One region of the Thermostichus sp. OS-CIW-32 genome, then DNA from elsewhere that is predicted to be linked to it. Evidence: riboswitches for the same ligand, from Rfam matches in the RefSeq annotation. Region 1 holds a riboswitch; the other holds the start of a gene.

Region 1 (4,935 bases):
TTGCTGGGCAGCGCTGCCAGCTTGGATGGGCAACTGGGAAGTTGATCGAGACATGGTGCTCCTTGATATAGTCATAGGTTTCTGTCCAAGCAAAGGGTGTGAGAAGAGGCAAAGACGATCTCAATGTCTTGGCCAAGGATTCAGCAGTGAGTTAGACAGCTAAAAGTCAGCCTCAAGTCGCTCTAAAATTGGCCCCTTAAATTAAGCCGAACGGTGCGACCCACTCCTGGGTAGCCGGGGAAAACCTCATATTGCTCATCCAGCAGGTTATCGACTCCCACCTCGAGAGCGAGATTTTCTGCAACCGGGATCCCTCCCCGCAGAGCCAGGTTGGTGTAGCCGGGCAGAGATTGGGTATTGGCGTTGTTGGTAAAGAAAGTGCCAATGTGATGCAGGAAAACTGAGGCATACCGATCCTCTGCATCGCGGTAGCTCAGGCCCAGGTTGAAGCTGTCTGCTCCCACGAAGGCTAGCTGTTTGCCAACCGCTTTGGGATCCAGCGCCGAGCGGATGATGGGATCGTTCAGGGTGTAGTTGGCAAAAAGAGTCCAGTTTTCCCCCAGCCGCAAATCCAGGGCTGCTTCTATGCCTGTGTATTCCACGAGCTCAATGTTTTCGTAGGTTCCCCTGCGCGGGCCGGCGCTGACAAAGGTGATGCCATCGCGGATGCGGTTATGGGCAAAGGTCAAGCGCAGTAGGCCAAAATCTCCCAAAGCCTGATCCAGGCCAATGTCAAAACTCTCTCCCCGCTCCGGGCGCAAATTGGGGTTGCCGTCGACTTCAAAAAAGCCGCGCAGCCGAAAGAACAGGTTTGAGATCAAGGGAGTGCGAAAGCTGCCGGCATAATTGGCCCTCAGGGTGGTGCCTTCTGCCAAAACCCAGCGGATCCCTGCGGCAGGAGAGGTGGCCGAACCGTTGACCAGATTGCTCGAATCTTGGCGAACACCTAAGTTGAGATAAAAGTTGGGCTGTGGCTTGTAATCCAGGCGGGCAAAGAGGGCCCCTTGGTTCACGGTATTGTCGTAGTTGACATTGGTGGATCCCCTGGCAAAGGAGAAGGTGGTGTTGCGAGCTGAAACGGATCGGTAATCCGCTCCTAGAGTAAGCTCCAGGTTTTCAGCAGCCTTCCAGGTGTATTGCAGTTGGGATCCCCACCCCGTTCGCAGGATCTCATCCCGGGATCCCTGGCTTTGTGGGGCGCTGAAGCGATAGTTGAGGTCGTCAAAAAATACCCTAGCTTGCAGGGATCCCCTCTCTTGATCCCACAGCCAACTGAGATCTAACAGCAGGTCGTTGGTGTTTTGCACTGCATCGGGGGAGGGAAACTCGGTGCTGCCAGGCACCTGAAACGCTTTATTGAGATAAAGGGCATTTCCTGTTAGGACCTGGCCTTCTGCCAGTTGCCAGGTGAGTTTGGCTTGTAGGTTGTGGTACTCCACTGCCGAGTTCTCCCGCCTGCCTGCTTTGCCCAAACGCCTAATTTCAAAAGGAAAGTCGTTGTTGCTCTGCAGACGGCGATAGCTGACCACCCAGCCCAGATCCTGCACCTGGCCGCGGTTCTGGATCCCTTGCTCATTGAGACCGTAGCTGCCGATAGCCGCTTCCAGCACAGTCTCGGATCTCGGCTTTGGATCCAGCGTCACGATGTTGATGACCCCGCCAACGGCATCGGAGCCGTATAAGGTGGAGCCCCCACCTGGAGAGATCTCAATACGCTCGACCACATCTGTAGTGATCTGAGACAGATCGAACCCGCCAAAAAAGCCCAGGTCGTTAATGGGGCGGCCATCCAAGAGCACCAAAACCTGGGCCGTTCGTCCTCCCCGCATAAACTGGGAGCTAAGGGCTCCCAACTGGGTTCCTGCCGTGCCGTCGCTGAGGATCCCGGGCAGGTAGCGCAGGGCCTCCTGAACGGTTCTTGCCCCTTGCTCTCGAATTTGCTGGCGGGTAACGACGTAAACCGGGCGGGAAGAATCCCGCAGCAAGCCGGGGCGACGAAAAGGCGTGGTGACGGGTTGATTTAAAATCTCGGCGCTAACGCCGGTTTCCAAAACCTCTTGAGCTGAGGGCGGGGAAGCTGCCGGCTGCGCCCACGCTGGGATCCCCAAAACAAGACCCCCCAGCGCCAGGCTGAGACCTAGAATGGGATTCATTTTCTTTCTTGAAGCTCCTGATTCCGTGCGACGCGGAAGAAAGACGAGCCAGAACCGCAGGCGGGCATCCTGACTGAGGGCATGGGTCTAGCCCAAGCCCATCACAGTTGCGGCACAGCGCCGGATTTGCACCGGACTTTCCCCTTTACATGCCCTGGCTGATCCCCAGGACAACCTGTCGGTACAGCTTTCTCTGCGATTGCTCCGAAAAAGCCGTGCTAGGCATCATACATCCCCTGCTCTGGAGTTCCTATCCTGCCAGGGGGGATGTCATCCCCAGGGGTGAACGGGATCCCAACGGCAATCCCAGGGCTTCGGATGGGCCACATCCCATTTAGGCCAGATTTCTTCACTGCTTTGTAAGCAGTTGAAGGATAGCCCGCTGCTACTCCAGATCGCGAGGCCCAGGGATCCCTTAGCCTTTTAGAGAACAGAGATACGCTGAGACTTCACAAGACCCACAGCTTTTGGGAAAGCAAGATGGGGACGCTGGCCTAGCCGTCATGGGCAGGATCCGTATGAATTAGTACCCAACCGGATAGAAAAGAGGGGCTTTTTCGGTCGCGTGAGCGGCGCGGAGCGCTCTTTCTGGCAAAGCCGTTGCCTGGTGGGCTGGATCCGGTTTAACTTGGCTGGGAGAGGCAATTGGCACCTCAATCATCCGATCCGGTACCAGCGGCACCATTTCGGAGCGGTCGGCAATTTCCCGCAGAGAATTGGCGATGGATTCCTGAGTCAGCAGAAACTGTCGTTCGTTGCGCTGCATCTGCTGCCACACCTGGTAACGCTGGCTCCACCGGCTTTGGGTATGCACAGTCCAACTGTAAAGGCTCAACACTGAAACGCCGGAGAGGATAGCCATCCCTGTGGAGATTTGCTTCCACCAGGCTAGGTGTTCTGCCCAAGCAAGATGCTGGCTGCGAGGATGGGCTGATTTCAACTTCAAATTCAAAGGCTGGGTGCGGCTGGCCTGAACTGTACCGGAGAGGGGTCGGCTCAGAGCAGAAGGCTGTCTGTGGCGACGAGGGCTCTTGGGACGATCAAGACCTGCGTTCAAAGGCTGGCTAACCATAGGGCTTAACCTCACACACACCAAGGGATCCGACGGTGCAGGACTGCCGGTTCCGCTTCACCCTAGTTCCCCGCATCCCCCAACAGCAACCCCCTTCTCCCGATTCCCGGCCTCAGCAGGACAGCTGTCCGCTTCACGGTAGCCGATCTCTTGAGAGCGGGAGAACCAACCTAAACCTACATCTGACTGCTGCGGGCAGCCACTCGCAGTTTGGCAGAGCGGGCCCGTGGATTACGTTGCCGTTCCAGTTCGGAAGGGGACAAGGGCCTGGGGGTGAGCACCTGCCAACGGGGATCCCTGCGGAAGGCCCATTTCACCAAGCGATCTTCAAGGCTATGGAAGCTGATCACGGCCAACCTGCCGCCGGGTTTCAGCCAAGTGGGGGCTTGGGCCAGCAAGGTTTCTAAAGCCTCCAGTTCTCGGTTCACGGCAATGCGCAACGCCTGAAAGACGCGGGTGGCCGGGTGGATGCGGCCTCGCCGAGCTGCCGGAGGTACCGCCTGCCAAACCACCTGGGCCAACTGGGTAGTTGTGGCGAGGGGACGAGCCTGCTCGATGTGATGGGCAATGCGGCGGGCAAATCGCTCTTCGCCGTAACGGGTGAAAATCTCGATCAACTCTTCGACCGGGCGATGATTAACCCAATCGGCAGCGGTTTCCTGAGCGGCACTGGGATCCATGCGCATATCCAGCGGCCCCTCTCCGCGAAAGCTAAATCCCCGCTCAGGGCAGTCCAGTTGCGGCGAACTCACCCCCAAGTCGGCCACGATGCCATCGAAGGGGATCCCCTGCCCCTGCTCATCCCGAAAGCCATGCTGCTGCAGATCGAAATCGGCAAAATTGAGGTGCCACAGTTGGATGCGACTACTGGGGATCCCTTCTGCTGCAAAACGCGCTTGCGCCGCCTGCAGAGCCGCCGGATCCCGATCCAACCCCACCACTCGAGCAGCTCCCCCCCGCAGCAGCGCCAAGCTGTGCCCACCCCCTCCCAACGTCACATCCAGAAAAGTGCCGCCCCCCTGGGGTTGCAGGTAGGCCATCACCTCCTCGGTCAAAACAGAGTCGTGTTGATACACCTTGCCAAGCACGGTCTGCGGGGGTTCTATTTCTGCTGCTACAAAGTTCAGTATCTGCAAAAAAAAGGCCGAGGCCAGGCCCCGACCGAGGAATCCATGTTGTTAAGGTGATCCTCTGGGAAAAGAGGGGTTGCCGTCAAAAGACAGGCTGTCTTGGGATCCCCGGCAAAATCTCTGGGGCGCGAGTCCCGCTCTGAGTATGATGAGACTGCTCCCGCTTTTGCCCAGTCTGCCGTCAGGGTTGCTGTGTTGACTCACTCTTCTGCTACTGATATCTTGACCCTCTCGCCGGCCAAGGGCCTGCGCGGCCAAGTGAGCATCCCCGGTGACAAGTCCATTTCCCACCGCGCCCTGATGCTGGGATCCCTGGCCGAAGGAGAAACCACCATCCAAGGGCTGTTGCTGGGAGAGGATCCCCGCAGTACGGCAGCCTGCTTTCGGGCGCTGGGGGCAGATATTTCGGAGCTTAACAGCGAGTGTGTTCGCATTCGGGGAGTTGGCCTGGGCCGGCTGCAAGAACCGGCAGACGTGTTGGATGCCGGTAACTCCGGCACCACCTTGCGCCTGATGCTGGGGATCCTGGCGGGCCAGGCCGGGCGCTTTTTTGCCGTCACCGGCGATCGCTCCCTGCGCT
Region 2 (4,935 bases), on a different contig from region 1:
TGGGAGAAGACGGTTAAGGGCAGCCGGATCTGGCGTTCTCTAAAATGGGGTTGATGCCTTGGAGTGTGCTCATGGCCCTGGCTCAGCAAAAATCGGCTCTGCTGCACCTGCTGGAGGCAACCGACCGGGGCCGGAAAGTCTCCCCTGAGCAGCAAGCCCAGATCCTGTCTCAGATTGCCGCCCTAGAAGCGCTCAACCCCACCCCCAAACCAACATCTGCTGCTGAAGGGTTGGAGGGGAACTGGCTCACCCTATTTACCACGAGCACAGCTCTGCTGCGGCTGGCACAGTTGCCTTTTTTGACCACCGGCGAGATCTACCAGTGTATTCGGGCCAAAGCTGGACGGGTCTTCAACGTGGCGGAGATCCAGGGATCCGGTTGGCTGGAGGCTTGGGTGCCACGGGGAGTCTTGGCTGTATCAGCGCGCTTTTACCCCGAATCTGAGCGCCGGGTGAGGGTGATTTTCGAGCGATTGGTGCTCGGATCCCAAGCTTTGATGAGCTACGAGATCGAGAGTTTTCTCGATTTGCTCGAGCAGGCTCCAGAGCGAATCCCGGCTATTCAAATCGATATCCGCCGCCGCGAGCCAACGGGTTGGCTGGATATCACCTATTTGGATGAAGACTTGCGGCTGGGTCGGGGCAGCGAGGGGAGTGTATTTGTTCTAAAGCGGGTCGGCTAGTCGGAGGATCCAGAGGACTCCGTTTCCGCCCTTTCGTGAGATGGGTTTTGGGTTAGGGTGGAGCTTATTTCCTGTAGAACTTGCAAGGCGCGGTAGGACTCTCGCAAAGTTTGCAGCTCCTGTTGAGTTTGCTCCAGTTGCCGGGCCCATTCTGCCTGTTGGGAGCGCAACTCTCGATTTTCCAATTTTTTGCGCTGCAGGATGCGCTTGAGTTTTTGCTGCTGCTGCTGGAGTTGAGCCCGCTCTGCTTCTGCGTGTTGCAGTTGGGTCCTTTGGCGTTCCAATTCTATTTTCAGGGTGGTGACCTGGGATTGAAGTTGGCGGAGCTTTTGGCGCAGCGCTTGCTCTGGCGTGGGTTTGGTCGACTCGGAGCTTGGAGAAGGGGAAGATGTTTGTAGGTTTTGCAGATGCTGTTGTAACTGTTGGGCTTGGGCCTGCAGGACTCGAGACCGTTGCTGCTCGCTGCGCAGTTGGGCTTGGGCGCGTTCACAGGTCTGGATTTCGGCTTTCACCCGCTGCTTGATGCGGTCAAGGATCTTTTGATGGCGGAGCTGGGTTTGCCGGATCTCCTGAGCCACCTGCCAAGGGCGAGGATCCCCCTTAGGTTGTCGTGGCTCGCCGCCGTGGTCGGCAGGATCAAAGGGAGATAGGGTCGCCACCAGCGATTCTCGAAAGTCGCTCCAGGAAGCCGATTGCAGACCCATCTGAACCACCCGCCAGGCCCCATAGGAGGCCCCAGCGGCAGCCAGGATCCCAGGGATCCCGGCCAGGGAGAGGGAAACCTTGGGCAGGGTGGGCAGGATCTGATCCAGCAGCCCCACCACCAGGGCGAAAACAAAGATCCCGCTCCCCGCGGCAGCGGCACCTGAAACCCAAGAGGAGCGGGAGAGCATCATCGTTTTTTCGTCATCACAACCGCTAGAGCGGGAAAACCAGGTTCAAAAATGGCCTGTCTGCACTCAGTTTATCCCGCCAGCAGCCTCTGTTTCCCTCTCAGGGCACCTGCCATGCCCGTTGGTGGTAGCCCTCTAATTGGGCCCAGGGATCCCCAGCCGCTGCGTGGGTGTGGCCGTGCTGAGGGTGAGGGTGGGAATGAGGATGGTGATGGGATCCGTGCCCGTGATGGTGGTCATGAGGCTCGTGAGGGTGGTGATGGCTGGATCCAGCTCTGACCTCTGCGCTCACGGCCAGGCGAAACTTGCACAGGTGGCAGTTCATTTGGGTTTGGCCCTGTAGGGCTTCCTGCTCCAGTTGCTGCAGGCTGTGCAGCACCGTATCCACAAGGCCCAATTCCGGCAGCATCAGCCAGTCGATTTCCGGCTGTCGTTGTCGTTGTTTCTCCACTGCCGCCTCGATTTTTTTCACCAACACCCCCGTAAACAGAAAGTAGGGCAGCACGATCACCCGGCGCGGATGCCAGGACAAGGCCCGCTCCAATCCCACGGGCAGGCGGGGATGGGTAATGCCGATAAAGCAAGTTTCCACAGCGGCAAACCCAGATCCTTCCCAAAGCAGCCGAGCCAGTTTACAGGCTTCGGCATTGGCCTCGGGATCGCTGGAGCCGCGACCCACAAATAGGAGCACGGTTTCTGCCTCTGGGATCCGCCGCGGTTGGGCAGCTATCAGAGCAGCCAATCGGTCTCGCAGCAGTTGCAGGATCTCGATGCGGATCCCCAGCGGCCCACCGTAACGAATGCGCAACTGGGGATAGAGGGCCTGCAGGCGATCCAGTTCCATCGTCACATCGAACTTGTTGTGGCGGGCCCCAAACAGCAACAGCGGCAGGGCCACGATCTCCTGCCACCCTTGGGCCAAGCACTGCTCTACCCCCTGGGCAATGGTTGGCTGGGTCAGCTCCAGAAAGCAGGGGATCACCGGTCGATGGGGGGTGAGAGCTTGGTAAGCCTGGGCTAGCTCCAGAAAGGCTTGCTGCCCTTGGGGGTCGCGGGATCCGTGGCCGATGAGCAACAGGGGCAGGGGGACAACAGGAGACTGCCCAACCGCAAGCGGAGGGGAAACACTGAGGGTATTCAACACAAAAAACTCCGTTCCTTGTGAATCGCAAGGGGTACAGGACAACGGCAGGTGGGTGTTCTGGCTGAGGGAGGGATCCCATCACAGTTGCGTCACAGTGGCGGACTTGCACCGCGCTTTCCCCAGTCTGCCTGAGCCTTTTAGGTTAGCTTGCCTCTTGCCATTCACCAAGCTCCCGGGGGGGATGTTCTTGTCTGCCAGAAGATAGCCCCGAGACATGAGCGGTCCAGCAGGCTCATCCTCAAAGGAAGGGTTGGGGGTGAGGGCCTAACGCCGGCCTGCCGGTCTGTGGGCTCGAAAGTGTCGCAGGCGCAGGGCATTGGCGACCACCGAAACGGAACTCAGGGCCATGGCTGCCCCCGCCAGCATAGGGTTGAGCAACCAGCCTGTAAAGGGATAGAGCGCCCCAGCGGCAATCGGGATCCCCAGCGTGTTGTAGATAAAGGCGAAGAGGAGGTTCTGGCGGATGTTGTTGAGGGTGGCCCGGCTGAGTTGAATGGCTGTGGCGACTCCCCGCAGATCCCCCGACATGAGGGTAATATCGCTGGCGGCCATCGCCACATCCGTACCTGTACCAATGGCGATCCCCACATCGGCTTCTGCCAGAGCCGGAGCATCGTTAATGCCATCTCCCACCATCGCCACCCGCCGTCGCGGTTGTCTTAGGCTGCGTATGTAAGCTGCCTTCTGATCCGGACGGACTTGGGCAATTACCCGCTGAATGCCTGCTTGCCGAGCAACCGCTTGGGCCGTGGTGGGGTTATCCCCGGTTAGCAGGATCACCTCTAGACCCATCTGTTGCAGCTGTTGCACTGCCTCAGGAGAGGTGGGTTTGAGCGGATCGGCAATGGCCAACAGCCCCACCAGGCTCTGGGATTGGGCTACGCCGATCACCGTTTTGCCCTGGCTTTCCCAATTCTGAACCCGCTCTGACCAAGAGGGATCCCAGGGGATCCCCATCTCCTGTAGCCAGCTCAGTCGACCGATGCGGATCCACTGGTCTTCCACCCAGGCTTCTGCCCCACTGCCTATCCTTGCCTGAAAATGCTGGGCAGGAGGGATGGCAATTTTTTCCGCTTCGGCTTTCTGCACCACCGCCTGGGCCAAAGGATGTTCCGAGTGCCGCTCCACTGCCGCTGCCAGGCGCAACACCGTCAGGGGAGAGGAGCCATTAGCCCAAATATCGGTGACGGTAGGGCGACCTTCGGTCAGGGTGCCGGTTTTGTCCAAGACCACCGTGCGCAAGTGGTGGGCCAATTCCAGGCTGTCGGCACTTTTCACCAGGATCCCCAATTCTGCCCCTCGTCCCGTGGCCACCAGGATCGAGGTGGGGGTTGCCAACCCCAGCGCACAAGGGCAGGCGATGATCAGCACCCCAATCGTGTTCACCAAGGCCAGTGTCGGGTTATCGGCCAGCACCCACCAGAGCACAAAAGTTAGAACTGCCACCCCAATCACCGCCGGCACAAACCAGGAGGTGACCCGATCCGCCAACTGTTGAATTGGGGCTTTGGATCCCTGAGCTTCCTGCACCAGGCGCACGATCTGGGCCAGAACTGTGTCTTTGCCCACCCGCCGCGCTTCCATCACAAAGCTGCCCGTCCGATTCAGCGTTGCCCCAATCACCTCATCCCCCGCCGATTTGACAACAGGCAGGCTCTCGCCGGTCACCATCGACTCGTCGAGGGTGGAGGATCCCTCTAGGATTACCCCATCCACCGGCACCTTCTCACCGGGGCGCACCCGGATCCAATCCCCCACCTGCACCTCCCGAATGGGGACATCCTGCTCCACCCCCTGGCGGATTACCCTCGCCGTTTTCGGTTGCAGCCCGATCAGCTTGCGAATGGCCTCAGAGGTTTGCCTTTTGGCCCGTTGCTCCATCCACTTGCCCACCAGGATCAAGGTGGTGACCACCGCCGACACTTCGTAATACACATCGGGATGCAGTCCCTGCCGATGGAAAGAGTCGGGGAAAACCGTTGGGAAAATGGAATAGAAGAAAGCCGCGCTCGTCCCTAAGACCACCAGCGTGTTCATATCCGCCGAGCGCCGTTGCCAAGCGGCCCAAGCGCCTCGATAAAAATGCTTGCCCACCCAAAACTGCACCGGAGCCGTCAGCAGCAACTGCAACCCAGGATTGTGCAGCCACATGGGAAAGCCCGGGATGTCCATCCCCAGCATCATCGGCAGGGATCCGATCACCAGCACCGTGCTG

The links. Region 1 has a riboswitch for cobalamin ahead of ACVWY8_RS02290 (TonB-dependent receptor plug domain-containing protein). Riboswitches for the same ligand answer to the same signal wherever they lie in the genome.
Region 2: linked by a shared signal. The riboswitch ahead of ACVWY8_RS04675 (sirohydrochlorin chelatase) and the one ahead of ACVWY8_RS02290 (TonB-dependent receptor plug domain-containing protein) in region 1 are both predicted to bind cobalamin.

Annotation. Positions count from the first base shown of each region.
Region 1 is NZ_JBSSDD010000001.1:494,412-499,346, reverse strand. Features, by position in the region: gene ACVWY8_RS02295 (DUF1636 domain-containing protein) at 1-54, opposite strand, end outside; gene ACVWY8_RS02290 (TonB-dependent receptor plug domain-containing protein) at 183-2,153, opposite strand; cobalamin riboswitch at 2,196-2,348, opposite strand; gene ACVWY8_RS02285 (hypothetical protein) at 2,677-3,225, opposite strand; gene rsmH (16S rRNA (cytosine(1402)-N(4))-methyltransferase RsmH) at 3,402-4,313, opposite strand; gene aroA (3-phosphoshikimate 1-carboxyvinyltransferase) at 4,548-4,935, shown strand, end outside.
Region 2 is NZ_JBSSDD010000002.1:431,318-436,252, forward strand. Features, by position in the region: gene ACVWY8_RS04660 (L-threonylcarbamoyladenylate synthase) at 1-17, shown strand, start outside; gene ACVWY8_RS04665 (PAP/fibrillin family protein) at 54-683, shown strand; gene ACVWY8_RS04670 (SPFH domain-containing protein) at 680-1,579, opposite strand; gene ACVWY8_RS04675 (sirohydrochlorin chelatase) at 1,677-2,720, opposite strand; cobalamin riboswitch at 2,751-2,886, opposite strand; gene ACVWY8_RS04680 (heavy metal translocating P-type ATPase) at 2,985-4,935, opposite strand, start outside.